Regions from separate parts of the Roseburia sp. AM16-25 genome, predicted to be linked through region 1. Evidence: predicted binding sites of a transcription regulator. Region 1 holds the regulator's gene; each other region holds the start of a gene.
The links. Region 1 encodes Rex, which represses fermentation and respiration genes when NADH is low (regulators of the CRP and FNR family bind a similar motif). Its sites were predicted from a motif close to ATTGTTAANTANTTAACAAT; they were not measured.
Positions count from the first base shown of each region.

Region 2: a site for Rex is predicted at 6,231-6,250, ahead of DW183_RS09610 (acetyl-CoA C-acetyltransferase). Genes of this name have one in related genera too.
Region 3: a site for Rex is predicted at 4,455-4,474, ahead of DW183_RS10640 (iron-sulfur cluster assembly scaffold protein). Genes of this name have one in related genera too.
Region 4: a site for Rex is predicted at 6,037-6,056, ahead of gap (type I glyceraldehyde-3-phosphate dehydrogenase). Genes of this name have one in related genera too.

Region 1 covers NZ_QUCW01000002.1:624,216-631,925, forward strand. The annotation lists gene DW183_RS06950 (NAD(P)H-hydrate dehydratase) at 1-1,270, opposite strand, end outside; gene DW183_RS06955 (hypothetical protein) at 1,267-1,944, opposite strand; gene DW183_RS06960 (redox-sensing transcriptional repressor Rex) at 1,966-2,595, opposite strand; gene DW183_RS06965 (ABC transporter ATP-binding protein) at 2,706-4,649, opposite strand; gene DW183_RS06970 (NADP-dependent isocitrate dehydrogenase) at 4,659-5,867, opposite strand; gene DW183_RS06975 (AraC family transcriptional regulator) at 5,921-7,135, opposite strand; gene DW183_RS06980 (glycoside hydrolase family 3 protein) at 7,259-7,710, shown strand, end outside.
Region 2 covers NZ_QUCW01000003.1:524,820-532,529, reverse strand. The annotation lists gene mtnA (S-methyl-5-thioribose-1-phosphate isomerase) at 1-616, opposite strand, end outside; gene DW183_RS09630 (electron transfer flavoprotein subunit alpha/FixB family protein) at 801-1,844, opposite strand; gene DW183_RS09625 (electron transfer flavoprotein subunit beta/FixA family protein) at 1,869-2,651, opposite strand; gene DW183_RS09620 (acyl-CoA dehydrogenase) at 2,672-3,826, opposite strand; gene DW183_RS09615 (3-hydroxyacyl-CoA dehydrogenase family protein) at 3,907-4,779, opposite strand; gene DW183_RS09610 (acetyl-CoA C-acetyltransferase) at 4,815-6,002, opposite strand.
Region 3 covers NZ_QUCW01000004.1:107,472-115,181, forward strand. The annotation lists gene DW183_RS10615 (PadR family transcriptional regulator) at 1-299, opposite strand, end outside; gene DW183_RS10620 (nitroreductase family protein) at 442-1,167, opposite strand; gene DW183_RS10625 (purine biosynthesis protein PurH) at 1,190-1,417, opposite strand; gene DW183_RS10630 (DUF362 domain-containing protein) at 1,433-2,563, opposite strand; gene DW183_RS10635 (GGGtGRT protein) at 2,669-3,679, opposite strand; gene DW183_RS10640 (iron-sulfur cluster assembly scaffold protein) at 3,700-4,401, opposite strand; gene DW183_RS10645 (UDP-N-acetylglucosamine pyrophosphorylase) at 4,543-5,220, opposite strand; gene DW183_RS10650 (DNA topoisomerase) at 5,239-7,323, opposite strand; gene DW183_RS10655 (ATP-binding protein) at 7,328-7,710, opposite strand, start outside.
Region 4 covers NZ_QUCW01000004.1:10,085-17,794, forward strand. The annotation lists gene gpmI (2,3-bisphosphoglycerate-independent phosphoglycerate mutase) at 1-94, opposite strand, end outside; gene DW183_RS10175 (CapA family protein) at 196-1,617, opposite strand; gene DW183_RS10180 (tetratricopeptide repeat protein) at 1,604-2,731, opposite strand; gene tpiA (triose-phosphate isomerase) at 2,892-3,644, opposite strand; gene DW183_RS10190 (phosphoglycerate kinase) at 3,662-4,858, opposite strand; gene gap (type I glyceraldehyde-3-phosphate dehydrogenase) at 4,929-5,930, opposite strand; gene DW183_RS10200 (histidinol-phosphatase HisJ family protein) at 6,147-6,956, shown strand; gene mnmA (tRNA 2-thiouridine(34) synthase MnmA) at 7,042-7,710, opposite strand, start outside.

The DNA.
Region 1 (7,710 bases):
TCGCATTGATATAAGTCGTGGCATAAGGCACGGATACGATCGTAGCCGCATCCTTAAGTGCACAAATGACCTGATAATCTCTTGCAAAATCCTGTGCTATGGATAATTTATGGTCAGTCACATACATAAGCGGACTGCCCATCAGGCGTGCCATTTCACCCAGATGCGGAGTGATGACGGTCTCTGTATGCGGCTTTTTCAGCCACTGTAAATGTTCTGCCAGAATCCCCAACGCATCCGCATCCACCACCATCGGCACTGCAGCATTTTCTAAAGTCGTGCGGACCAGGTTCTCCGCCAGATTAGACTTTCCAAGCCCCGGTCCTATGGCTATGGCATCCGCCCAAGCAAGTTCTTCCAACAACTGCTTTTCATTCCATTTATCATAGGTAACAAGAATGGCTTCCGGGAATCGTGTCAAAATGATGTCACGATTGCATCTTGGTGTATAGACCTTGACCATGCCGGCACCACTCGTCAGAGCACTTTTCGATGCAAGATAAGCCGCGCCTGCCATATCCTCACTGCCTGCGATCACAAGCACCTTTCCCCGGCTTCCCTTGTGATCATCCGAGCTTGCCTGCGGTAGTTGTTTTAGATCTTCTTTTTCCAGACTCTTACAAGGAAGAACCTGATCTGCCAGACTGCATGATTCGATTCCGATTGCAGATACGATCAATTCACCACAGTATTTTTTCCCCGGATAAAGCATCTGTCCGACCTTGGCAAAAGCAAAGGTTATGGTCGCATCCGCCAAAAATGCCTGCCCCATGATCTGTCCGTCATCCGCAGATACACCGGATGGTATATCCACCGCCAGCCGGTAGGCATCCATGGCATTGACCTCTTGCAAAAGTGCAGGATAGTCACCGCCCAATTCTCTGGAAAGTCCGATACCAAACAGGGCATCCACAATCACCTGGGCGTCTGCAAGTGTATCCGTAGAACTAGACAAGTCCATGCCATACTGCCGACAGATCTTTTGCTGCGCCATGTTTTCCGGCGAAGCCTTGGAAAAATCGCCCACCAGGCATACCGACACCTGACCCCCCTCTAAGTATAAAAGCCTTGCAATGGCGAGTCCATCCCCACCATTGTTGCCACTTCCACATAGTATGACGATCTTCTTTTGCCACAAATCTCTTTCATGCAAAAATGAAACAACCGATAACGCGGCTCTCTCCATCAGCACCATGGAAGGCAGACCATAATGCTCGATCGTGCGGCTATCGCATTGTTTCATTTCGCGACTGTTTAAAATATATTTCATACGTCTCCTTTTTGTACATCTTTTGATAACTGTTTGTCCTGGGTCGTATCACCGGACGGGCGATCCTCTCCTGTGATCAGATCCACATCATCATTTTGCACATCAAAAAGATTGATGATATCTTTTCCAAATATATCATGCATATATGCATAGATTTCTTTATTGTTGATCTCCCGATTCTGTTTGCGGATGATGTTCTTTTTTAATTCTACCCGGACCTTTTTGATCCATTCCGCAATCTCCTCGGCTTCTTTGCAATTGGTGCGCAGACGATCATAACAAAAGGTCATGGTCTCCATCATCAGCGCGTCATTGCAGGTCTGTATCTCCTTTGGGATCTCCAAAAGGGCATCCTCGTTGGCTGCGATCTTTTCCTTGACTTCCTCGATCAGCCGTTTGTTCTCGTCCATCTGCCGGCTGTGCGTCTCCTTGTCCTCCTCTGCGTCCATATGCTCTACGATATTCTGCATAAGGGATGACTTGACCTTCTTTAAATCCTTTAACTCCTGCGTCAGGCGTCCCTGCCGCTCCAAGATCTCCTTCAACTGGCTTTCCAGTTCCTGCACCTCTTTGGGCTTGCCATCTAAGGCAAAAAGCCGGTGCCATTTCTGGTCCAAGACCAGAATGGGTATTTTTGTTTTCGCCAGTGCTTCTGTAAACGCCTGTCGTTCCATACGCTCACCTTCTTTTGAAAACTATTTTTTGTGGTTGGCAATATTGTAAGAAAGCTGCATCAGACTATCGGACAGATGCACATTCTCTACGACCATATCCTCCACATCATCCAGATCGACATGGGCAAAATTCCAGATGGCATGTACGCCCAGGGAAGATAACTGTGCCGCGGTCGCTTCTGCATTCTGCTTTGGCAGGGTCAGTGCCGCAATATCCACACGTGTTGTCTTTACAAATTCTGGTAATTCCTCCAACATACGGATTGGGATATCTCTTACCTCTTTCCCCTTCAATGCCGGATTGACATCAAACAGACCGACGATCTTGAAACCTAATTTTTCAAACTTAACATAATTGGCGATTGCCTGCCCCAAGTTACCGATACCGATCACGATCACATTGTGTGTCTCATTCAATCCTAAGATCTTGCCGATTTCATCATATAAGTACTGAACATTATAGCCATAGCCCTGCTGACCGAAACCACCAAAATTGTTGAGATCCTGCCGGATCTGGGATGCCGTCACATGCATACAACTGCTGAGTTCGTTGGACGAAATGCGCTCCACTCCTGCATCAAGCAATTCTCCTAAATATCTGTAATATCTTGGCATACGACGAATGACTGCCTGGGATATTTCCTTTTCCACGTTAAATTCCCCCTACTTCCACTGTCAATGATGACATATATATCATATTTATATAAAAATTATAAATATTTTAAATATATATGTCAAATTTTTAACAGAATCCGCCTATCCTATGCGAAATCATTTGTCAGTGTCTCCGACAATTCTTCCCAACTTTCATAGAGGGCATCCAATTCTTCCTGTAACTTTTCCTGTTTTTGTGATAATTCATTAAGCTTTGCCGAATTTGTCGCCACATCGTCCTTGGCAAATTCTTCCTCGATCTGACGCAGGTCTTCTTCGCAGGCGGCAATGCGGTCTTCCACCTCTGCCAGACGATTTTCTACCTTGCGCTTTTCGCTCTGGATCTTCTTTTGCTGCTTCCAATCCGTCTTTCCTTCAGATTGTCCGGAAATCGATTCTGTATCACCACGCTTTGCGTCTTGTACTGCTTTTTCCTGTGCCATACGCTCTGTTTTCTTTTGGATGAAATAATCATAATTACCCAGATATACGCTGAACTGATGGTTTTCAAGTTCTAAAATCTTGTCTGCAGTCTGGTTGACAAAATAACGGTCATGTGACACATAAAGCACCGTTCCCTCATAGGCATTGATGGCATTTTCCAGGATCTCCTTGGACTCCATATCCAAATGGTTAGTCGGCTCATCTAAGATCAAAAAGTTGGCACCGGACAACATGAGTTTGGCAAGGGAGATACGTCCACGCTCTCCACCGCTCAGATCGCCGATCCTCTTGTAGCAGTCATCCCCTAAAAACATGAATGCCGCAAGCACATTGCGAATCTTTGTATTGTTTAAGTTTGGATAGGCATCGCTCATTTCTTCAAAGAGTGTTTTGTCATCATCCAAAACCTGTTGTTCCTGATCGTAATAACCAATCGTAACATTTGCGCCGAGCCGGAAAGAGCCGGAATCTGCGGTCACAATCTCATTGATGATCTTAAGCAATGTTGTCTTTCCTGTACCGTTATCACCAAGGATGGCAACGTGCTCACCTCTTTGCAAAAGGAAATCTACGTTAGAAAAGAGCGGCATGCCATCATAGGATTTTGAAAGTCCGATCAGTTCCAGTACATCATTGCCGCTTGTCACATCTGGTTGCAAGGACAATTTCATATGTTCCTGCGCATCGATCGGTTTTTCCATAACATCCATTTTATCGAGGGCTTTCTGACGGCTCTCTGCACGTTTGATGGATTTTTCACGGTTAAACTGTTTTAACTTATCAATGACTTCCTGCTGATGGGCAATGGATGCCTGCTGTTTTTCATATTCACGCATCATGGTCTTACGGATCTCTTCTTTTTGCATGGCAAAGGCAGAATAATTCCCTTTGTAAACATGTGCAGTATGCATGCTGATATCAATAACCTTTGTAACGATACGATCCAGAAAATAACGATCATGTGCTACAATAACAACGGTTCCCTTATAATTCATAAGGAAGTTCTCTAACCACTCAATAGAATTCAGATCCAAATGGTTGATCGGCTCATCTAAAAGCAGGATGTCCGGTTTCAAAACAAGGAGTCTTCCGAGAGATACACGGGTTTTTTGTCCACCGGAAAGCATATCCATCGTCTTTGAAAAATCCTCTTCGGAAAAACCAAGTCCACGAAGCACGCCCTGTACTTCCGATTCATACGCATAACCGTTCATATGATCAAAAACATCATGCATCTCATGATAGCGGACAAGCAGTGCATCTAAGGCATCATCTGTCAGTTTTGTCATCTGTTCTTCCATTTTTTGCAGGTTTTTCTGCATTTCCAAAATATCTGTACGCGAAGAATAGACGGTCTGATAGACCGTCTCATTTCCTTCCATATTCTGATACTGCGCCAGATAACCGATGGTGGTATCCTTGGCAAAAACAACCGTTCCTGCATCGGTATCCAACTCACCCGTTATCATCTTTAGCAGTGTTGATTTTCCTGCACCATTATTTCCGACAATGGCTACCTTGTCTCCTTCATTGATCTGAAAAGAGACATTCTTTATGATGTCATCACTTCCGAAAGATTTCGAAAGATTCTGGCAGGATAAAATCATGGCTTCCTCCTATAACATGCCCTCAAGCCTTGTTCTGATGGCTTTGATAAATTCCTCACTATTCAAAACGACTGGATTTGGAATACTTGTGATCAGAGCAAGATCTTTTGTCATCTTTCCATCCTCAATCGTCTTGATGCATGCCTGTTCCAATTTGTCTGCAAAATCGCAAAGTTCCGGTGTGCCATCCAACTCACCGCGTTTTCTCAGTGCGCCTGTCCATGCAAAGATCGTAGCAACAGAGTTCGTGGATGTCTCCTCTCCCTTTAAGTGCTTGTAATAATGTCTCTGTACGGTTCCATGAGCCGCCTCATACTCATAGACGCCCTGTGGAGATACCAGAACAGAGGTCATCATGGCAAGAGATCCAAAAGCAGACGATACCATGTCACTCATGACATCGCCATCGTAGTTCTTACAAGCCCAGATATAACCGCCCTCAGACTTCATCACACGAGCTACGGCATCATCGATCAGGGTATAGAAATAAGTAATGCCTGCCTCGGCAAACTTATCCTTATAAGACTCCTCATAAATCTCCTGAAAAATATCCTTAAAGGTATGATCGTATTTCTTAGAGATGGTATCCTTGGTCGCAAACCAAAGATCCTGCTTTGTATCTAAGGCATAGTTAAAGCAAGCCTTTGCAAAACTTTCGATAGAATCATTCAGGTTATGCTGTCCCTGAACAACACCGGTGCCGGTAAAGTTATGTACCACTTCTCTCGTCTCACTGCCGTCTTCAGCCGTATAAACAAGTTCTACTTTTCCCGGTCCCGGAACAATCATCTCTGTATTTTTGTAGACATCTCCATATGCATGACGCGCGATCGTGATCGGTTTCTTCCAATTCTTTACGCAAGGCTCAATTCCTTTTACGATGATCGGTGCGCGGAATACCGTTCCGTCCAAGATGGCACGGATGGTTCCGTTTGGACTCTTCCACATCTCTTTCAGATCATATTCACGCATACGCGCTGCGTTTGGCGTGATTGTGGCACATTTTACAGCAACGCCGTATTTCTTTGTTGCCTCTGCTGAATCGATTGTCACCTGATCATTTGTCTCATTACGATATTCAAGACCGAGATCATAGTATTCTGTCTTTAAATCTATAAACGGCAGTAACAATTCATCCTTGATCATCTTCCAAAGGATCCTTGTCATCTCATCACCATCCATCTCAACCAGTGGTGTCTTCATCATAATCTTGCTCATGTCATTTGCCTCCTTAGCATTTTCACTATTGTACTTTAGTATAGCAAAACTTTTTACTGTGGTAAAGTCACGAATATTCCATGTCGGTAAGCGTGGGGGCTTACCCCCACTGTTTGCTTGAAAATTCTGGTAAAACTGGATGCATTCTCGTATCCACACTCCATTGCGATTCTTTCCACGGGCAGTGTGGTATCCCGCAAAAGCATCTTTGCTCGTTCCATCTTCATATCGCGAATCACATCTTTAAAATTTTTCCCTGTTGCATTCTGCACAATGCGGATCAACTGGCGTCTGCTATAATGAAACCTATCCTCCAGTTCTTCCAGAGTCACACTGCGATAATTCTCACTAATATACCAAAAAATCTTAGCATATTCCTTTTTCCAGTTGGCTTTACAGTCCTGTGGAAAAACCAGATTCTGTTCATAATAGCGAAGCAAGTGCACAAAAATCGCATTCATGATAGTCTCACACATCTCACTGTGGTATTTTTCCTTGCATTTCTGTTCCTCCCAAAGATGATCAAACAAACGTGCAACCGTCATATCCGGCTTATCCTTTTCTGCTGTATGAAAAAGAATATAACTTATCTCTTCCTCTCCACGGAAAATCCGTTGAAAAAAAGAATATAGTAAAGGATTGCCGGAAAATACCCGAAAGAAAATCTCTAAAAAGGTCCGCTTGCGGATCGCTGATGTCATCGTCCTGCCATCGAGATCTCGCACGCCTTCTCCATGCTCAATATCCGGCGGCACGATCAGCACATCCCCCTCAACGAGTTCTAGTTTCTCCTGACGGAAAAAGCACTGACTTTCTCCCTCCATAACATAAATAATATCGAAATAATTATTCTTATGCCAGTGTGGAAGCATGCCCGGCTGCAAAAAGGCAGATGAAATACTGCTATCATTTTGTAAAAAAATTTCTTCCTGCTGTACACGGAAGATCTCCTGCAGACGCTTTTGCGCATCCTGATCAGGTTCACTTTGTACTTCCAGAAACAATTGTGCCAAGGGTGTCCTATAACTTTGTGGCAATTCGCTGACTGTTTCAAATGCCTGCCAGCGATATTCCCTGGCATTCTCCTCTTTCAGACATTGGGCTGTCCGTATCATGCAGGCAATATAGTCATCGTTCTCCAAAATCTCGCAATCCCCGGAACATAGACTGCGAAAGATCCTCCCATACTCCTTTTGCATTTCCTCTTTCTGTCTCATATAGTCGTCCCTGCTTTCAGGTTCTTTTTTCCCCTCGTCAAATGCATTCATGTTTTCTACCTCTGTTGATATACATGTCACTTTCTGCATATTTTTCTGTCATTTTATCCTATTCCATTTTTTCTTTTTCTGCAATATGCTTTAGGTAGAATTTATTTATTCAAGGAGGTTTTTATGTACACAGAAAACACAAGCATAGGAGAACTCTTAGAGTTGCCCCAGGTCATGGCACTTCTGGAAAAAGCCGCACCACAGATGGTTAGCGGTCCTGCCAAGGGCTACCTGACACCCCTTACACTGGCACAGTTAAAAGTCGCACAACCGGAATCTGCACAACTTGCCGATGCCATACTCGCGCTGGCAAATGGAGCGGACGTGGATCTGACGCCTTTGGATCCAAGTAAGAAGAAGCCCATCCTAAAGGGAGGTTCAACCGTGGCACAATATGACATTGATGATGTCGATGGCAAGATGTATATGCTCAATCATGCCTTTTCCGGTTGTTTCATACTTTCCTTTTCCAAACCGATAGATGAACATATCAAAGGTCAGGTCACTTACGATGGAATTCCTGTCAAATACATTCTTTCCACCATGTCTATTGCGGGCGGTATGCAGTTAATGGG
Region 2 (7,710 bases), on a different contig from region 1:
GCGCTCCCTGTAAGAGAGGTCTTGTCTCATCACAAAAGACACGCAGATGATAATCGTGTTCCTCTGCCAGATAGATCGGTGCTGTCGCCGTACCAAAACGGACGGTTGCAAGTTTGCCTGCATTGCAATGGGTCAAAACACCATCGCCGGGCTTCAGCAGTTCCATGCCATATTCACCGATCTTGTGACATACGGCAATGTCCTCGTCACGAATGACCATTGCCTCCTGATGCAATGCCTCAACGATGGCAGGAATATCCTCATTTGCATGGGCTGTCACCACACCTTCCATACGCTTTAGTGCCCAGGATAGATTGACTGCTGTCGGTCTGGATGAATCAAGATATTCCTTGTCCCGACAAAATGCAGCATAAAATGCATCATAGTCATCCACCTCATAACGCGACGCTAAGACATACATACCAATGGCTGCTGCAACACCGATCGCCGGTGCCCCTCTGACCTGTAAAAGATAAATAGCATCCCAGATCTCCTTTGCCTTTGTCAGCGAAAGCATCTGGATCTGCCCCGGCAACTTGGTCTGATCAATGATCACGAGAGCCTTGTTTGCCTCATCCAATGAGACTGTATCGATTTCTGTAATTTTACCACCCATCTCATTTATCCCCCTATTATTATCAACACCTATATTGTACTGAATTTACCCGAAATATACAAATGTGTTCCTCGGAAAGTGCAAAGCCGGGTAAGTGTGCACGGGCACCTTCTCCGACGCAAAAACGAGCCGATCGCATGATCGACTCGTCTTTTGAAAATAAGAAATGATGGGAAAGCAATTATTATGCTAACTCAGCCTTTAAAGCCTCTGTCAGCGCTGGTACGATCTTCTTGAGATCACCGACAATACCATAGTCAGCAACATCAAAGATCGGTGCATCTGCATCCTTATTGATCGCAATAATGATGTCAGATTCTTCCATGCCGGCAACATGCTGGATTGCTCCGGAAATACCGATTGCGAAATATACATTCGGACGAACTGTCTTTCCTGTCTGTCCTACCTGATAATCCTGTGCCAACCAGCCATTTTCAACAACAGCACGTGAGCAGGATACCATACCACCAAGAACATCTGCCAGATCCTTTAACATCTGGAAGTTCTCAGCACTGCCAACACCACGTCCGCCGGATACTAAGATCTTGGCATCCATGATATTTTCAACGGTTCCAACTGCCTTTACGATATCCTGGATCTCAACATACTTGTTGTTCTTGGTAAATCCAGGGTTGTAATTGATAACTTCTGCCTTTGCACCCTTGATCGGCTCGATCTTCTGCATAACACCAGGACGAACGGTTGCCATCTGTGGACGATTGTCCGGGCAGGCGATCGTTGCGATCGTATTTCCACCAAATGCAGGTCTTGTCATAAGTAACTGACCATGCTTTTGTGTATCCTCTTTTCCTTCCGGAACAGAAAGTGGGAAGTCACCGATCTCAAGCATGGTACAGTCTGCGGTAAGACCTGTCTTTACTCTTGCTGAAACGGTAGGTCCCAGATCACGTCCGATGGCAGTTGCTCCAACCAACATGATCTCCGGCTTATACTCATTGATAACAGAAGCAAGTGCATGTGCATATGGTTCTGTTCTGTATGTTTCAAGTTCCGGATCATCTACAACGATTACCTTGTCTGCACCATACTCAGCCAAAGAATCAACGAGATTTCCTACATTGTGTCCCAAAAGAACTGCCGTTACGTCTGTTCCAAGATCAGCAGCCAGTTCTTTTGCCTTTCCGATCAATTCAAAGGCAATGGAACTAATTTCATTATCTACCTGTTGTGCGTAAATAAATACGCCCTTATATTCTTCTAATGCCATTTTATTCACCGTTTTCCTTCCAAATTAGATTACATGTTTCTCTTTTAATTTGTCCATGATATAAGATACGGATTCAGATGGATCTAATGTAACTTTCTCACCTGCGCCCTTGCGTACCTTGTCAGATGCCTTAGCGATCTTGGTAGGTGATCCCTTTAATCCAAGGTCAGAATCATCAACATCCTTTAAGTCTGCACGTCCCCATACGGTAACTTCTTTGTCATAGGCATCGAAGATTCCGCCAGGAGTCATATATCTTGGTGTATTTAATTCAGAAAGAGCGGTTACCAGACATGGCATCTGTGCCTTTAAGATATGGTATCTGTCTTCATACTGACGCTTAACAATAACAGAGTCTCCTTCTACCTTGATATCTTCTGCATAGGAGATAACCGGGATTCCCAAGTGCTCTGCAATCTGTGGTCCAACCTGTGCAGTATCACCATCGATTGCCTGACGACCTGTGATGATAAGATCATAGTCAATGTTTCTCAGTGCACCGGCAATGGTTGTAGATGTAGCCCATGTATCGGCTCCACCAAGTACTCTGTCTGTAACAAGGATCGCATTGTCTGCTCCCATAGCCAATGCCTCACGAAGTACGTCATCTGCCTTTGGAAGACCCATGGTAAGAACGGTAACTTCTGCACCGATCTCGTCTTTGATTCGAAGTGCTGCCTCTAAGCCGGCTTTGTCATCCGGGTTCATAATGGCAAGCATTGCTGCTCTATCAAGTGTTCCGTCCGGGTTGAACTTTACGCCGCCCTTTGTATCAGGAACCTGTTTAATACATACTACGATTTTCATGTATTCATTTCCTCCTATTTCTATTTCAGTAATGCACCAGAGATAACCATACGCTGAACTTCTGAAGTTCCTTCATAGATCTCAGTGATCTTGGCATCTCTCATCATACGCTCTACATCATATTCACGGATATAACCATATCCACCAAAGAGTTGAACAACCTCGGTTGTAACAGCCATTGCTGTTTCAGCAGCAAAAAGTTTTGCCTTTGCAGCCTCTACAGAGTAAACCTTCTGGTTTGCCTTTGCCATAGCGGCTCTGTAAACCAAAAACTGTGCAGCCTCAACACGGGTAGCCATATCAGCCAGTTTGAACTGTGTATTCTGCTGCTGGGCGATAGAACGACCAAACTGCTTTCTTTCCTTTGTATAAGCGATCGCACGATCCAATGCGCCCTCTGCAATACCAAGAGCCTGTGCGGCGATACCGATACGTCCGCCATCCAGAGTATGCATAGCGATCGGGAAGCCCTTGCCTTCCGGTCCAAGTAATGCGTCCTTTGGAATTCTGCAATCTTCAAAGATCAATTCATATGTAGATGAACCGCGGATACCCATCTTCTTTTCCTTTGTTCCGAAGGAGAATCCAGGTGCTCCCTTTTCTACGATAAATGCAGAGAAGTTCTTTTTCTTTCTGCCTCTCTTGTCTTCTGTCACACTTGTGATAGCGATAACAATGTAAACGTCTGCGACTTTACCATTTGTGATAAAGCACTTAGATCCGTTTAATACCCACTCATCGCCATCAAGAACAGCCTTTGTCTGTGCCCCTTGTGCATCTGTACCGGCACCCGGCTCTGTAAGAGCAAATGCACCAAGTTTCTCACCGGTTGCCAAAGGCTTTACATATTTCTGCTTCTGTTCTTCGGTTCCGTATGTCATGATCGGGTCGATACAAAGTGATGTATGTGCAGAAACGATAACACCTGTGGTTGCACATACCTTTGACAATTCCTCTACACACATAACATAGGTCAAAGGATCACATCCCTGTCCGCCGTATTCCTTTGGTACCGGGATTCCCATAAATCCACTCTTTGCCATCTTTGCAACAGTTTCAGCAGGGAACTGCTCTGTCTCGTCAACTTCCTGTGCAAGAGGCTTTACTTCTGTCTCAGCGAACTCTTTAAATAAAGTACGCGCCATTTCATGTTTCTTATCTAAACCGAAATCCATGATCTTCATTCCTCCGTCTTTCATAAATAATATTCGATGATGTGCCCCGCCTGCATAGACGGGGCTTTGAAATCCTAATCTTACTGTGCGTCTACCGGTGTCTTGGTACGGTCTGCATTGTAAACATAGAAGCCTTTACCACTCTTTACACCTAAGTTTCCACCACGAACCATCTTGCGGATGAGTGGGCATGCACGATACTTACTGTCGCCTGTTTCCTTATAAAGAACATCCATGATAGCAAGACAGATATCCAAACCAACGAAATCTCCCAACTCCAAAGGACCCATTGGATGATTTGCGCCAAGTTTCATAGCGGCATCAATACCTGCGATATCAGATACACCTTCCATCTTGATAAATGCTGCTTCGTTGATCATTGGGATCAGGATACGGTTTACAACGAATCCTGCTGCTTCATTTACCTGTACAGGTGTCTTACCGATTTCTTCAGAAATCTTCTTGATTGCATCTACTGACTCAACAGGAGTATTTACACCTGCGATAACTTCGATTAATTTCATACGATCAGCTGGGTTGAAGAAATGCATACCAATCAGTGGACGTGTAAGTCCGTTGCCAATCTCTGTAATAGAAAGGCTTGATGTGTTAGATGCGAAGATACACTCTGGCTTAGCAATCTTGTCAAGTTCTGCAAATGTTGTCTTCTTAACGTTCATATCTTCGAAAGCTGCCTCTACGATCAAATCGCAGTCTTTGCAAAGGTCTTCCTTTAATCCAGGAGTAATCTTAGCAACGATAGCATCAACAGCTTCCTGTGTCAATTTTCCTTTTTCTACTAAACGAGCATAGCCTTTTTCGATCTTAGCCTTTCCGCTTTCAGCCCATTCCTGCTTGATATCGCAAAGTGCGACTTCATATCCATCGACCTGGGCAAATGCCTTTGCAATGCCCTGTCCCATTGTTCCTGCTCCAATAACACCAACCTTCATGTTAGCACCTCCGTAAAATATACTTTTAAAAATTTTTATTCATATTTTTCAACGATTGTTGAGCAGCCCATGCCACCACCGATACAAAGTGTAGCAAGACCTCTCTTAGAATCTCTCTTTTGCATTTCATGTAATAGGGTAACAAGGATACGGCAGCCGGATGCTCCAACCGGATGTCCCAGTGCGATCGCACCACCGTTTACATTTACCTTGCTCATATCAAAGTTCAGATCTCTTGCAACTGCGATTGACTGTGCTGCAAATGCTTCGTTTGCTTCGATCAGATCCATATCATCAATGGTAAGTCCTGTCTTAGCAAGAACTTTCTTTGTAGAAGCAACAGGACCAACACCCATGATCTCCGGCGCAACACCGCCAAGTGCTCCTGCAACCCATGTAGCCATTGGTGTAACACCAAGTTCTTTTGCTTTTTCCTCGCTCATAACAACGATTGCTGCTGCACCATCGTTGATACCGGAAGCATTACCTGCTGTAACAAGTCCGCCTTCCTTACCTGAGCAGCAACGCAACTTAGAAAGTGATTCCGGTGTTGTACCAGGTCTTGGACCTTCATCCTTAACGAAATCAACCATTTCCTTCTTAACCTTAACCGGTACAGGAACGATCTCGTCATCAAACTTGCCCTCTGCGATAGCCTTTTCACATTTCTGCTGGCTGTTTGCTGAGAATGCATCAAGTTCTTCTCTTGTAATGCCATATTTATCACAAACGTTCTCTGCTGTGATCATCATATGATAATGATTGAATGCATCTGTCAAAGCATCATTTACCATAGTATCAATGATTGTTGCATTGTTCATACGATATCCGAAACGAGCCTTTGTCATAGCGTAAGGAGCCATTGACATATTCTCCATACCACCTGCTACAACGATATCAGCCTCTCCTGCCATGATCATGGTTGCTGCATCATTTACACATTTCAGACCGGATCCGCAAACAACGTTGATCGTGATTGCCGGAACCTCGATCGGAAGTCCTGCCTTGATCGCTGCCTGACGTGCTACGTTCTGCCCCTGTGCAGCCTGGATAACACATCCCATCTTAACTTCGTCTACCATCTCTGGTTTTACACCTGCACGATTTAATGCTTCCTTAATAACGATAGCACCAAGATCTGCTGCTGGTGTGTTGCTGAGTGCTCCCCCCATTTTTCCGATTGCAGTACGACATGCACCTGCTAAAACGACTTTCTTTCCCATGTTCTTTCTCCTTTTTATTTCTTATTTGCTGCTTCTCTTTTTTTACCATTCGTTATTTTTTTAACAAGCGAAAGTAAAAAAAAGAAAACAGCGTTTCCGCATGAACTTATAGTAGCACAAAATTATTCTTCATGCAAGCCAACTTTTTTACACTTGCGGCTTGCAAAATAAAATTGTCAGAATATTCACAAGTTTTTCGCCACATACTTTTTTGACCTGTTTCTTATCTTTGTTAAAAAATTATCAATATATGGGGGTTTGCCATTTTCATTTTCTATCTTAGCGTTGGAATTTCGCCTTATAATTGTGTCTTATTCAAACACAATTTGCGTAATTTTCGGAATTATTTTTCTTGCATCTATTACAAAAAAAGAGTTGGGATTTTACTATTTTGAGCAGGCGAACAGTCAAAACCTTATTTTAGGATTTTCGATAACATATCTTGTATTCAGAACAAATGTTTGATACGATAATTATAGGCTTTACAGCCTAAGGTGCTACTTCACTTGACGTGAAATGGCGGTTCGCTTTGCGCGGAGAGTATTACATAGCTCCGATTACATAGATTTATCTCTCTTTTTGAGGGAAATCTTACGAAAGGAGGTATGTGCTTATGCTGACCATCAGTGACTTAATCGCAGTGATTTCACTGTGTGCGACTTTTTACAGTCTGGGTTACGCTCATGGGAAGCGTGATTCCAAGGCACAAAAATAACCGCCCCAACCTGACAAGTTAAGCGGTTATTTTTACCCATTTTTCAGGCGAACCGTCATAGGTAGCACCTTTTCTATTATTATATTAACATCGCTTCTGCTCTATGTCAAACATCTATTCCACAGTTTATCGAAACTCTTATTTGTGCTAATACATCTGCCATTTTAGTTTGTTTCCCCTACGAATTTACACTGCTCTCAAACTAAGGTGTGGTTTTTCAACGGTCTTATCAAGTTTGTTTCCCCTACGAATTTACACTGCTCTCAAACGACACGTGGCAAGCGATTTTTCACGCGCGTGTTTGTTTTCCCTACGAATTTACACTGCTCTCAAACCGCGGCGCTGTCGTTCTCGATCTCTTTCAGTTTGTTTCCCCTACGAATTTACACTGCTCTCAAACGCAGGCAGATTATTTATTTTATTCGCTATCGTTTGTTTCCCCTACAAATTTACACTGCTCTCAAACGGAAGTAGAAGAGTCTTTTCTGACGAACAGGTTTGTTTCCCCTACGAATTTACACTGCTCTCAAACTAATCTCATTTCCTCCGGATGAAGATGTGGGTTTGTTTCCCCTACGAATTTACACTGCTCTCAAACTTGAATCCTGCATGAAGATTGTAGATGAATGTTTGTTTCCCCTACGAATTTACACTGCTCTCAAACTATAACTCCACCTTTGATAATTCTCTGCTGTTTGTTTCCCCTACGAATTTACACTGCTCTCAAACTGCTGAAATATAGATTCCCCATCTTGACATGTTTGTTTCCCCTACGAATTTACACTGCTCTCAAACAAGTGCATGACCTCACTCGTGTCAAATACAGTTTGTTTCCCCTACGAATTTACACTACTCTCAAACCGAAAGTGAGTTGTTAGAGTTTAACCCACTGTTTGTTTCCCCTACGAATTTACACTGCTCTCAAACGTTGGTCTTAACTGCTCCACTAGTGCTATCGTTTGTTTTCCCTACGAATTTACACTGCTCTCAAAC
Region 3 (7,710 bases), on a different contig from region 1:
ATATTCCGGTACAATCGGTCAATTCGTTTCTTTTCGGTTTCCAGCACTTCCCTGCCGAGTGCCGTGATCTCGTATATTTTCCGCTTGTCCTCCTCTCGCACAAAAGAGATCAGTCCGTCCTTTTCCATCTTTGACAGACTGCCATACATGGTTCCCGGTGCCAATACAATGTCACCACCCGTCATAGTTTTTACCTTTTGCACAATGCCATAACCATGGTTGGGTTCCTGTAAACACAGTAAAATGTAAAAACCTGTCTCTGTCATTGGCACGTATACTTTTTTGATATGCGCATCCATGATAAAACCTCTTATATTCCAGAATATATATCGCACTTCGATATATCATATTGTATCGCAGTGCGATATATGTGTCAAGGAGTTTCTGTGCCCATACAAAAAGGCAGGAATTTCTTCCTGCCTTTCACTGTACTTTCTTCTTTTAATGATATTGCTTTAAATATACTTCCACTGACCTTGTCATTTCCTTAGAAAAGTCTGAATTGTATTTGCGCTCGCAGAATGCTGCGCACCAATCTTCAAAAGATCTTTGCTTACAATGGTGTGCCAACATACCACGCAGTTCTGCTCCATCCATACTGTGATACGTGTTTTCATGCACAATGTATTCCTGTGGGCAGCGTTCTGGTTTCTTGCGCATCTTTTGCTGGTCGGTCGGCCATCCGTAGACCAACATGGCTGCTGGAAATACATAGTCCGGCAAATGCAAAAGTTTTGCGACGTCCTCCTGATTTTCTATGATGTCACCGATATAGCAGGATCCAATGCCAAGACTTTCTGCCGCCACGACCGTATTTTGCGCTGCGATCGTCGCATCCGTGACCGCAAGCATGAGATCTCCCACACCGGGATGTCTTGGGCTGCAGCCTGCCTCTATATAGGCATCATACCATTTCTTACAATCTGCACAAAATACCTCCACCATATCTGCCTTTGCGATAAAAGGCTGATGGTCACAAAAATCTGCCAGCGTATCCTTGATCGCCTGATTCGTCACATCAATGATCGTATATAACTGCTGACATCCGGCAGAAGGTGCCTGCGCCGCCGTCTCTAAGATCGTCTTTTTCATGTCTGCCGGGATCGGTCTGTCCTCAAACACACGTACAGACTTTCTGTCATAAAGGCTTTTTATGATCTCATTCATGCTTCCTGTCTTCCTTTGCTCCCTATAAGTACATACACCCGGATCTTCCCGGCATATCATCACCTTTTACATAACGGGCATTGAATTCCATATTGATTTGTCGAAGTTCCTTTTTCCCGTCAATATAATCCTGATACATTTCTGCTAATCCCGGCATACAGCCGTCACAACTTGCTTCTATATTTCCAAGTGCATCTGCAACGATTTTCTCCCGTTCTTCCTTTGTTGTTTCTGCAATCAAATAACTCATATGTTTTTCGTCCTTCTATATCTGCACTAATTTATACGTTCTCGTTCCAAGCCCCATCTTTTGTGCATGATCAAGACAAGATTCCCATTCTGTATCCGGGTGCGTCATCTTAAAATGATCGTGTCCACAATGTGCATGCACTTCTTCTGGTAAATTCTTTTCATTTTCATCTAACAGACTTCCTGACATCGCAGGCATTTTATTGCAAAGGTCAGCACATGCCTGGTCTAATGCTACCGGGTCAAAAGATGCAAGCATTCCGATATTCGGAATAATTGGAATATCATTTTCTGCATGGCAATCACAGTTTGGCGACACATCACAGATCAATGAAATATGAAAACATGGTCTGTCTTTGCAGACTGCATATGCATATTCTGCCATTTTACAATTCAACATGAAAACAGAATCTGCAAAATTCGCTGTAATCGCATCCTTTGGACAAACTGCTAGACATCTGCCACAGCCCACACACTTATCATGATCGATCGTCGCCTTGCCGTTTGCTATGACCGGCGCACCATGTGCACAGATACGGCTACAGGCACCACAGCCCACACACAGATCCTTATCTGCACTCGGCTTGCCCTCACAGTGCTGTTCCATCTTACCGGCTCTTGATCCGCAGCCCATACCGATATTTTTGATCGCACCGCCAAAACCTGCCGTCTCGTGTCCCTTAAAGTGTGTCAGAGAAATAAAGACATCTGCATCCATAATGGCATGTCCGATCTTGGCTTCCTTTACATATTCCCCATCGATTGGAACAATCGTCTCGTCCGTTCCCTTTAAGCCATCACCAATGATCACATGGCAGCCTGTCTGTAAGGGCGAAAATCCGTTGACATAGGCTGTATCCAGATGATCCAGCGCATTCTTTCTGCTGCCGACATAAAGGGTATTGCAATCCGTAAGAAATGCCTTTCCGCCGAGTTCCTTGACATAATCTGCAACCACCTTGGCATAATTTGGACGAAGAAATGCAAGATTTCCATATTCTCCAAAATGGATCTTGATGGCAGCATATTTTTCATTAAAATCAATGTTTTCAAATCCAGCCTGCTTCATAAGACGATGCAGTTTCTGGATCAGGTTTTCATGTTCTGTCGTTTTAAAAGATGTGAAATATACTTTTGATTCTCCCATGATCTTCCCTTTTCTTTCTCTTAAATACTTATATGTACTATAAAATCCCCGTGCCAAATAGCACGGGGATCCCATGATCCCAGACCGGGATATTATTGTCTATTTTTAGAACTTGCCAGCGTCAGCAGCCTCTTGAACGGATACAGCAACAGCAACGGTAGCACCTACCATTGGGTTGTTACCCATACCGATCAGTCCCATCATCTCAACGTGAGCCGGAACAGAAGAAGAACCTGCGAACTGTGCATCAGAATGCATACGTCCTAAAGTATCTGTCATACCATAAGAAGCAGGACCTGCTGCCATGTTGTCCGGATGAAGTGTACGTCCTGTACCACCGCCTGATGCTACTGAGAAGTACTTCTTACCCTGCTCGATACACTCTTTCTTGTATGTACCTGCTACCGGATGCTGGAAACGTGTTGGGTTGGTTGAGTTACCTGTGATAGATACACCAACGTTCTCAAAGTGCATGATTGCAACACCTTCCTGAACATCATCAGCACCATAACACTTAACAGATGCACGAAGTCCATCTGAGTATGCCTTTTCATATACTACATTAAGTTTTGCTTCCTTGTAGTCATACTTTGTCTCAACGTAAGTAAATCCGTTGATACGGGAAATGATCTGTGCAGCATCTTTTCCAAGACCATTTAAGATAACACGCAGAGGTTTCTGACGAACCTTGTTTGCCTTCTCAGCGATACCGATCGCACCTTCTGCTGCTGCAAATGACTCATGTCCTGCTAAGAAGCAGAAGCACTCTGTCTCTTCCTCTAATAACATCTTTCCAAGGTTACCATGTCCAAGACCTACCTTACGGTGATCTGCTACAGAACCAGGGATACAGAATGCCTGAAGTCCTTCACCGATTGCAGCTGCTGCATCAGCGGCTCTACGGCATCCCTTCTTGATTGCGATCGCTGCACCTACTGTGTATGCCCAGCATGCATTTTCAAAACAGATCGGCTGGATCTTCTTAACCTGCTCATATACATCAAGTCCAGCATCCTTTGTGATCTTCTCAGCTTCTTCGATAGAGCTGATACCATAACTATTTAAAACAGCATTGATCTGGTCAATTCTTCTTTCATATGATTCAAATAAAGCCATCTTCTTACGTCTCCTTTCTACTACTCTACTCTTGGGTCGATGATCTTAACAGCGCCCTGCTCTGGTGTAACACGTCCGTAAGAACCGGAAGCCTTTTCCCAAGCAGTATTTGCGTCATCACCCTTTTTGATGAAGTCTGTCATCTTTCCAAGAGAAACGAACTGGTAACCGATAACTTCGTCGTCAGCATCAAGAGCAATACCTGTAACATAGCCTTCTGCCATTTCCAGATAACGAACACCCTTTGCCTTGGTTGCGTACATAGTACCAACCTGTGAACGAAGACCCTTTCCTAAGTCTTCCAGACCAGCACCGATAGCAAGTCCATCATCAGAGAATGCAGACTGTGTACGTCCGTAAACGATCTGTAAGAATAACTCTCTCATTGCTGTATTGATAGCATCACAAACAAGGTCTGTGTTTAATGCTTCAAGAATTGTCTTGCCCTGCAAGATCTCTGCTGCCATTGCTGCGGAATGTGTCATACCAGAACATCCGATTGTCTCTACCAATGCTTCTTCAATAACACCGTTCTTAACATTCAAAGACAACTTACATGCGCCCTGCTGAGGAGCACACCAGCCCACACCATGTGTAAAGCCTGAAATATCTTCAATCTTCTTAGAATGCACCCATTTTCCTTCTTCAGGAATTGGAGCTGGTTCATGTTTTGCGCCCTTTGCAACAGGACACATGTTTTCAACTTCCTTTGTGTAAATCATTATAAGACTCCTTTCATAATACATAAAGCATGCATCATATGGCTATGCCTTGCTTAGTTAAAAAAATAACTAACACACTCTGCTTATTTTCTCACATTTTCTGCGGTTCGTCTAGACCTTTTTCTCTTTCCGTGCGCTTTCCTACGCTTCTTTTTTTACCACGTGGTCTTTATCTTTAAAAATGGAGTTTGCCGGGATGACTCCGCGTACACAAGATACTGGATAAATATTAGAATGTGAGCATACCACCGTACCTGGATTTAATACACTGTTACATCCAACTTCTACATAATCGCCAAGCATTGCACCGAATTTTTTAAGGCCTGTCGCAATCTCTTCCTTGCTTTCATAGCGGTCTTTTACAACCACAAGTGTCTTATCACTCTTAACATTAGAGGTAATGGAACCAGCCCCCATATGTGAATGGAAACCAAGTACGGAATCTCCAACATAATTATAATGTGGTACCTGAACAACATTAAACAGAATAACATTTTTCAATTCTGTTGAATTCCCTACAACACAGTTCTTACCAACAATAACATTGCCACGGATAAATGCGCCCGGACGTACTTCGGTGTCTTCATCAATGATGAGCGGACCATTTAATGTAGCTGTTGCTGCAATGGATACCGATTTTGCAATCCAGATATTTTCTCCACGCCGTTCAAAAACTTCCGGGTCAAGCTTTGGTCCGATTTCTTTAATAAACTCTCCTATTTTTGGCAATGCCTCCCATGGATAATCCACGGTTTCAAGCAATGGTGCTGCCAATGTCTGTGTCAGGTCATACATGTTTTTTACTTTGCAATGTTCCATTTTCTTTTCCATCCTTTTCTATTTTTTATAATATTGTGCTGCTGCACGGTACATCCCCTGCATGGCATATTGATTGTTGTTCGCCAGCACGCGCGCAGTCTTCTGTTTGATAAAATTTTCCAATTTGACCATATATTCATCCGCCGTGATCTCACCGTCTGCCACGTAGGTCAGCCCCTTTTCCCAACTTGCCGTCAACTCCGGATTTAAAAGTGACGGGATCGAAGCATTCACGACGTCAAAGATCATTTCTCCCTGTAAGGTCGGGGTGTAGATCTGGGTCTTTTTATTTAGGGCAATATACTTGTTGTTTACCAGTTTCTTTAGGATCTCTGCACGCGTTGCAGAGGTTCCGATACCGCTTCCCTTGATCTGGGAACGCAATTCCTCATCCTCTATCAGTTGCCCGGCATTTTCCATGGCAAGGATCATAGCACCGGAATTGTAGCGCTTTGGCGGTGAAGTCTCGCCTTCCTTGATCTGCATGCTGCCGATCCCAACCTCGTCGCCCTTTTTGATCTGGGCAAGGACTTCCGCCATATTGATGTTTAAATTCTCGTACTCTTCGCCCTCGTTTTCCTCCGAGCCATTATCCACCGCTGCTGCCTCCTTGGCATCCGCCGTGGCAGTTTTTTTCTTGCGGAAAGAATATTCCATCAGGCTAAGATAGCCCGGCTCTTTTAAATATTTCTCGGATGCAAAGAAGTATTCACTTCCACTTTTTATAGTAAGATTTAACTTTTCATATTCTGCCGGCGGATAAAAGATCGCCAGAAAACGACGCACGATCGTCTCATAAATATAAACCGCCCTGCTGTTTAATCCCTTTAAGGCAGACAAGCCCTGTCCGGTCGGAATGATGGCATAGTGGTCGGTGATCTGCTTGTCATTGACATAACGTGTCTTGGCAAGCCCCTTATACATCTCCTGATCCAGGATGGTCTGCGCGTAGTCCCGGACACCCGGAATGCCTAAAAGTCCACGGATATTCTTGTGGATCTCCTTTGCCACAGCCGTCGATAAGACTCTGGCATCCGTTCGCGGATAGGTAACCAATTTCTTTTCATAGAGTTCCTGCACGACCGCAAGTGTCTCGTCCGGGCTGATCTTAAAGAACTTGGAACAGTCATTCTGCAATTCCGCTAAGTTGTATAAAAGCGGCGGCTTTTTCTTTTCTTTCTTCTTTTCGATCTTCTCAATGCTTCCCTTTGCCTGTCCCATGATGCGCCGTTCTTCATCTAAAACCGCACTGCCGGGCTCCATCTCCAAGGTCTCCTCGATCAGTTTGACGGCACTCGCCATCTCTTTAAAGCCATTTTCCTTGTAAAGCAAAGGCGAATTCTCATAGCGCGATCCCACGACCGCTTTCCACTCCATGGAAAGATTAGCACCTGCCACATCGACCCCCGCCAGCACGCGGTAAAATGGTGTCTTTTCAAAATTGCGGATTTCTCTTTCCCGGCGCACGATCATGCCAAGAACACAGGTCATGACACGTCCGACCGACACCACACAATATTTTTCATTCAAAAAATTTGCCATGGAATTGCCATAGCGGATCGAGAGCAAGCGTGAAAAATTGATCCCCATCAGATAATCTTCTTTGGCGCGCAGATAGGCTGCATCGGACAAATTGTCATATTCCGAAAGATCTTTTGCCTCCTTGACCCCACGCAGGATTTCCTCCTCTGTCTGCGAATCGATCCAGACACGCTTTCTGACCTTGCCGGTCACGCCAGACATCTGTTCCACCAGACGATATATGTATTCTCCCTCACGTCCCGAGTCCGTACAGACATAGATGGTATCCACATCGTCCCGCTTCATCAGGCTGGTAACAATACCATACTGCTTGGCACTTGAAGATATGACCTCGTATTTGAACTCCGTCGGTAAAAAAGGAAGTGTCTCCAAACGCCATTTTTTGTATTTTTCATCATAAACATCGGGATAACTCATAGTCACCAGGTGTCCGACGCACCAGGTAATGACCATATGCTCTCCCTCCAGATAACCGTCACGTCTGCTCAGATTTTCACCCAAAGCCGCACCAAACTGCTGTGCAACGCTCGGTTTCTCTGCGATAAATAAGGATTTACCCATAAAATTATAACTCCGTCATATCTACCAGCACGATCTCTGCATGTTCTGCTGCCAGTTTTTCGATCTCTGCATCAAATTTCTTGGCAGAGAAGAGATAGATCACATTTGCAGAAATCTTTGCCTTTTTCATCTGCACCAAAAGTTTTTCGTATCTTCCATAGGAAAATTCATCCTCTGTCCAGCTGCAGATGCCAACTACATTTTCCCGCTGCGCATTTTGCCCGATAATATCAATGGATCCCTCTTTTCCTACCCAGGTTCCCATTTTTACAAGTTTAATCGGCACCTGTCCCACATGGTTTAACAGTTGCAGGTATTCTGTACAGACACTGACAAAATACTGCTGCAGATAGGTATCCAATTCCTTTTCAATATAAGTTTCATAAA
Region 4 (7,710 bases), on a different contig from region 1:
TTGGTGTATTTGCCTCATATACGGCATTTGCTTCGTGTCTGTCATTCAGACCAAATCCATCTAAGATCATTAAAACAACTGGCTTCTTGCTCATTCTCTTTTCCTCTTTTCTCTGAAATTATATTTATTCTATCCCGATTTCATGGTAAAAATCAATGGACACAATAACTAAAAAACATGCACTTTACACTTGAACTAATGGACAAGTAGATAGCCGTCACCATCAAAAGCTATCTGGTCCGAATATCCTTCTACATCAGCAAGGATCTGGCGGTATTTTTCCGGGTCGGATACCAGTTCCAGATTTCCTCCCGAAAAATGACACGGCAGGAGTCTTGCACTCAGTGTCCCGGAATCATCAATGATGATCTGTGCCATGGCAGTATCATAATCATCCGGCATTTCTGCTTCCTGCGAAAAATAGAAATTTCCCAGACTGTAAAAGACCGGAACACCATCCATGATGTCTGCCCCCTGCAAACAGTGCGGATGAGCGCCTATGATGGCATCCGCTCCTGCCGCCACAAAATCTTTTGCCAGTTTGACCTGGTCACTGCCGTATTGATGTGTGTGTTCCGTGCCCCAATGCACATAGCAGATCACATAATCGGCATTTTGCTTTGCCTTTGCGATCTGGGCTACATATTTCGCCGAGTCCAAAGTCTTTAGGACTCCGGGACTGTCCTCGGTCGCTTCCTTGGTGTATTTGGTGCTCCGCTCGATCTGAGTCGCCGCCACGATGGCGATCTTCTTGCCGTTTGCAATGAAAAAGATCGGCTCCGATGCCTCCTCCAGGTTCCTGCCGGCACCGATATAAGGGATATTCTTCGCCTTTAAGGTATCTAAGGTATCCAAAAAGGCATTCTCTCCAAAGTCATAGACATGATTGTTGGCAAGTCCCGCGACATCTACGCCCAGGAGCACGAGGTTCTGGCAGGTCTTTGGATCTCCGCGGAAGGTATAGGCTTTTCCCGCCAGTGCCTGTCCACGTGTCGAGTAGACAAACTCGTTGTTGATGGTCATGATATCTGCATTAAGCATTTCCTGACGCAGATCTGCCCCCAGGCATTTGGTGATATCATCCCCCACACTGTGATAATAGTCTGTCGTCCCCACGCCCTCAGCCAGAGAAAAATCACCGGTAAAATCCAGCACGATACGATCTGCATCCTGACACTCTTTAACATACGTCTTGTCATAGACATACTGCTGGATCCCAGTCTCCATACAATAATCATACCACAAAACATGGATACTGTTCCCTGTGATTTCGTACCAAATCTCTCCATCGTCCAACTGGGCATAAGAAGCGATCTTTTCCAACTGCTCTATACCATAGTTGCCGGTGAACCAGGAAAGAAACTCCTCGTCGATCGGATGGTTTCCTATAAATTCTTTTGTACTTTTGTTGAGTATGGCATCATAGGCCTGATCCACGTTGGAAATGTTTAAAAGTTCTTCCTTTTCCGTGGTCTCCTCCTGCTTCTCTTCCTGTCCGTCGGACTTTTGTGCACGCCGGATAAAGTCTGCCCCAAAGAGCAGATACCAGACCAAAGCGATCATGGCGATCACAAAGACCGCCGCCACGATGCCCACGTAATTCTTACTCTTTTTCATCCATCAGTTTGAGCACACGCACGACTGCTTCCTTGGCACCCTCATTATCCTGGTCTGCCGCCATGCGATAGTATGCCAGTGCCGTGCTGTAGTTCTGCTCTACTCCAATACCGTTTTCAAACAAATATCCCAAATTGATCTGTGCAACCGCATAACCCTGCATAGCAGCCAGTTTCTGATAATAGATGGCCTGATCAATATCTGTTTCCACGCCAAATCCATTATAGTAAAGGTAGCCGATCTGGTTCAAAGCCGGAGCATAGTCCTGATCTGCGGCGCTCTGATACCACTGTAAGGCTTCCTTATAATCCTGATCGCAGCCAAAACCGTTTTCAAACATCTGTCCCATATAATACTGTGCCATGGCATAATCCTTGCCTGCAGCTGTCTTGAAACACTTCATGGCTTCCTCATAATCCTGTGCCACGCCCTCACCACGCATATACATCATGCCAAGATCCGTCGCCGCAGCATTTGGAAGATAAGCGTCATAGATGGTAAGGTCTTTGAGTTCTGCCACCTGCTCATATATGCTCATCGCCTGTGCATAATCCTGCGCACAACCGATACCGTTCTCTAAAAGATAAGCCATATAATACTGCCCTACCGGAATGCCCTTTTGGTAGGCAAGATTGATATTTTCATATGCCTTGGCAGGTCTGTCTGCCTCATCCCCATAACCAGCCAGATATGTGCGCGCCAAGCCTACATATGCCCGCTCACTTCCGGCATCGATCGCCGTCTGGAAATAGTCTGCTGCCTGGTCCAGATCCACATCCTGCGTAATACCGTTGAGGGCATAATATCCCAGTACACAAAGTGCATCGGTATTTCCCACTTCTCCTGCGGATTCATACCACTTTTTTGCCTCTGTAAAATCCTGTTCGCAGTCCTCACTGCCATAATCACAACGATTTGCCAGTTCCATCATGGCTTCTTCATCGTTATCCGCACCCAGCACTTCCAATTCCTTGATCGACAACTGGCTGTAGTCGGAGACTTCCTGTTTTGCCACTTCTTTGACGGTCTCCTTAGTCTCTTTTTTATCTGTTTTGCCGCATCCTGCCAGTAAGCAGGCGGTAAGTATAAGTCCTATAACAAGTCCACGCTTCATTTGTATCTATTCCTCCTGTCAAAAATACGCATTTCTTTTCGATCCATACGCACCTAACCACGGCTTATTTTAGCATATATAAAGAAGTGTCACAAGAGAAAAAGGAGACATCCAGAATTGGATGTCTCCTAGAGTTACAATAGCAGTTGTAACGATGCCATTATGCATTATAATTTACGATCTTGCCAAAATCTGCCTTCAAAGAAGCACCGCCGACAAGTCCGCCATCAATGTCAGGCTTTGCAAAAAGTTCTGCAGCATTGCCTGCATTTACAGATCCGCCATACTGGATGCGGATTGCTTCTGCTGTAGCCTCATCATATACTTCTGCGATGCATTTTCTGATTGCGCCGCATACTTCTTCTGCCTGATCGCTTGTTGCGGTCTCGCCTGTTCCGATTGCCCAGATTGGCTCATAAGCAATGACTGCCTTCTTTGCCTGATCTGCTGTGACATTCTGGAATGCGATCTTGATCTGCATACGGATCCATTCAATGTAGATACCCTGTTTTCTCTGGGTCAAAGTCTCACCACAGCAGATGATCGGTGTCAAACCATGTTCAAATGCCTTTAAAACCTTCTTGTTTACAGTCTCGTCTGTCTCAGCGAAGTATTCTCTTCTCTCTGAGTGTCCGAGTACCACGTACTCTACGCCTGCATCTGTAAGCATGCTTGGAGCGATCTCGCCTGTGTAAGCGCCACTCTCCTCAAAATACATATTTTCTGCACCAATGTGGATATTGGTTCCCTTTGCAGCCTCAACTGCAGGAATGATATCAATTGCCGGTACACAAAATACTACATCTACGTCATCATTCGCTACTAACGGCTTTAATTCGTTGATCAAAGCAACTGCCTCGCTTGGAGTCTTGTTCATTTTCCAGTTGCCTGCAATAATCTTTGTTCTTGCCATTATAATAACCCCTTTTCTTATTTATCGTTTGCTGCTGCTACACCAGGAAGTTCCTTACCCTCTAAGAATTCCAAAGATGCGCCGCCACCGGTAGAGATATGTGTCATCTTGTCGCCGTAGCCAAGGTTGTTTGCTGCGGATGCAGAGTCACCACCACCGATAATGGTTGTTCCATCGATATTTGCAAGTGCTTCACAAATAGCGATCGTTCCCTTTGCAAAGTTTGGCATTTCAAAACATCCCATTGGTCCGTTCCAAACAACAGTCTTTGCATCTTTGATCGCATCGGTAAAGAGTTTGCATGTCTTAGGTCCGATATCCATACCTTCCATGTCGTCCGGGATCTCTCCACGTTCTACAACCTTGAAGTTGCAGTCGTTCTTGAAGTCATCACCTACAACGGTATCGATAGGGATCAAAAGTTTAACGCCTTTTTCCTTTGCCTTTTCTTCCATCTGAAGTGCATACTCCATGTAATCCTTCTCAAGAAGAGACTTTCCTACAGGCTCGCCATGTGCAGCCATAAAGGTATATGCCATACCACCGCCAATGATCAAAGTATCTACCTTGTCAAGGAGGTTCTCGATAACAGAAATCTTAGAAGAAACCTTTGCTCCACCAAGGATAGCAACGAACGGACGAACCGGATTCTCTACTGCGTTTCCGAGGAAATCGATCTCTTTCTGCATCAAGTAACCAACAACTGCGGTGTCAACATACTTTGTCACACCAACATTTGAGCAATGTGCTCTGTGCGCTGTACCGAATGCATCATTTACAAATACATCACAAAGGGATGCCAGATCCTTAGAGAACTCGTCTCCGTTCTTGGTCTCCTCTGCACGGTATCTTGTGTTCTCAAGTAAGATGATGTCGCCATCTTTCATTGCTTCTACAGCAGCCTTGGCATTTGGTCCTACAACTTCCGGATCAGCTGCGAATTTTACTTCCTGTCCTAAGAGTTCTGTAAGTCTCTTAGCAACCGGTGCTAAAGAAAGTTCCGGAACCGGCTCTCCCTTTGGTTTGCCAAGATGTGAACAAAGGATCACCTTGCCACCGTCAGCAACCAGTTTCTTGATGGTAGGAAGTGCCTGTACCAGACGGTTCTCATCTGTGATCTTGCCATCAATAAGAGGCACATTAAAGTCGCATCTGCAAAGAACGCGCAGACCCTTTACATTGATGTCATCGATTGATTTTTTATTTAATCCCATGATTAAATCCTCCAGTCTTTTAATAAAAAAGAGGTCCGGTCCCAACGACCGGACCCCATGTTGGCTAGGACTATGCTAACTCAGAGAAATACTTGATTGTACGAACCATCTGAGATGTGTAACTGTTCTCATTGTCATACCAAGAAACAACCTGTACTAAGTTGTCTTCTCCAACCATTGTCTGTGTAGCATCGAAGATTGAACCATATGTGCTTCCGATGATATCAGAAGAAACGATCTCATCCTCATTGTATCCGAATGACTCTGTAGCTGCTGCCTTCATTGCTGCGTTGATCTCTTCAACTGTGCAAGACTTCTCAACAGTAGCAACAAGGATTGTTGTAGAACCTGTTGGGCATGGAACACGCTGTGCAGATCCGATCAACTTTCCGTTCAACTCAGGAATTACAAGACCGATTGCCTTTGCAGCACCTGTTGAGTTAGGTACGATATTAACTGCAGCTGCACGAGATCTTCTAAGGTCACCCTTTCTCTGTGGTCCATCAAGTGTCATCTGATCACCTGTGTATGAGTGGATTGTGCTCATGATACCAGACTTGATACCGAAAGCATCGTTAAGAGCCTTAGCCATTGGTGCCAAGCAGTTTGTTGTACAAGAAGCTGCTGAGATGATCTTGTCATCTGGAGTCAATGTCTTATGGTTTACATTGTAAACGATTGTAGGAAGATCATTTCCTGCAGGTGCAGAAATAACAACCTTACGAGCACCAGCGTTGATATGAGCCTGTGCCTTTTCCTTGCTTGTGTAGAAACCAGAACACTCTAATACTACGTCTACCTTTAATTCACCCCATGGGCAATTGTTTGCATCCGGGAAAGCGTAGATCTTGATTTCCTTGCCATCAACTGTGATAGAATCTTCTCCAGCAGATACTGTATCAGCCAAAGCATACTTACCCTGTGATGAATCATACTTTAACAGATGTGCTAACATCTTTGGGCTTGTCAAGTCGTTGATTGCAACTACTTCATATCCTTCTGCTCCAAACATCTGTCTGAATGCAAGACGACCAATACGGCCGAATCCATTAATCGCTACTCTTACTGCCATTTTAAATTCCTCCTAAGATTTAAAAATACTATGTCTAGGGAATAACATTCCCAAACTGACTTCATTTTAACCAATTTCTACCTACATTTCAACCCCAAAAACAAAGTTTGATAATTTTTTCACTAAGATTTTTCCTCTGTCCTGACATTTTGCGGATTCGTTGCATTTTATGCGACATTTTCCTATAATTGGTAAGTGAATGGAGGTACTTTGCCAATGAAACTTTGGGACAATCACATGCACTGTCATTTTTCCGGTGACAGTGACGCGGATCCTTTGGATATGATAGAAAAAGCCAGACAGTTGGGTCTGTCCGGCATTACATTTACAGACCACTTGGATTTAGACTATAAGGAAGAACCGCATCTTTTCGATCTGGATCTGGATGCTTGCGAAAAAGCCATGCCGGCTTTGCAAAAAGAGGCTGCGCCTTTCTTTGTACTTCATGGCTTGGAACTGGGTCTGCAACCGCATCTTGCACAAAAGCATGCCGATCTGCTTGCATCCTATGCCTTTGACTATGTCATCGGCTCTGTGCATGTCGTACATACGCGAGATCCTTACTACCCTGTTTATTTTGAGAGGCGCGATCCTGCGGAAGCCTATACAGAATATTATCAGGCCGTCTATGAGAACCTGGCGGCATTTCACAATTTTGACGCTCTGGGGCATTTGGACTATGTCTTTCGCTATGGGCCGCAGGATCCTGCCCAGCCTTACGATACTTACACGCCATATGCGCCGCTGATCGATGATATCCTGCGTTTTCTCATTGCACATGATATTGCACTGGAAGTCAACACCGGTGCCTTCCGCTGTGGGCTTTCTGTGCCAAATCCATGCCCGCAGATCCTAAAGCGCTACCATGAACTCGGCGGAAAACTGATCACGATCGGTGCAGATGCACACAAACCCAGCGATATTGCATTAGGCTTTGACCGTCTGCCAGGCTTTCTTGCCTCCTGTGGATTTGACGAATATATGGTCTATCTCCACCGTGTGCCGCATCCACATAGCATCTACTAATTTTCCGGCATATAAAAAATGCTTCTGCACATTTTCGCGCCAAGCACAAAAAGAGCCATCTCGTAATGAGATGGCTCTCTGATTTCTAATATAACATCTCTTGAACGATCGTGCCGCCTCCGGCAACATAATGTCCATCATAAAGGACAACTGCCTGCCCCGGTGTGACCGCGCGTACCGGTTCTTCAAAGTCCAGCCGCATCTGTCCGTCTGCAAGCATTTTCACATGGCACTTGGTGCCCTTGTGGGAATAACGGATCTTGGCAAGGAATTCCTGTCCGTCCAAGAATTCCGGCACAGCCATGCAGTTGATCTGGTCTGCGACCAGATGATCCGTAAAGACATCGTCATCATCGCCCAGAACAACACGGTTATTTTTCGCATCGATCTCCTTGACAAAAATGCGCTTGCCTACAGAAATGCCAAGTCCCCTACGCTGTCCAATCGTATAATGCGTAACGCCCTCATGTTTTCCAACAACTGTACCGTCGCTCAGGACAAAATCCCCCGGTCCCGGTACACGATCCGGTGCGGCCTCATCAATAAAGGATGCATAGTCATTATCCGGTATAAAACAGATATCCTGACTGTCCTTTTTGTGTGCCACCGGAAGTCCAAGATCTTCCGCGATCTGCCGGATCTGATCCTTGTGATAGACACCGACCGGCATCAATGTATGCGACAGTTGTTCCTGGGTCAGGTTATAAAGCGCATAAGTCTGATCCTTAGCAGCCGTCACAGAGTTGGTGATCGC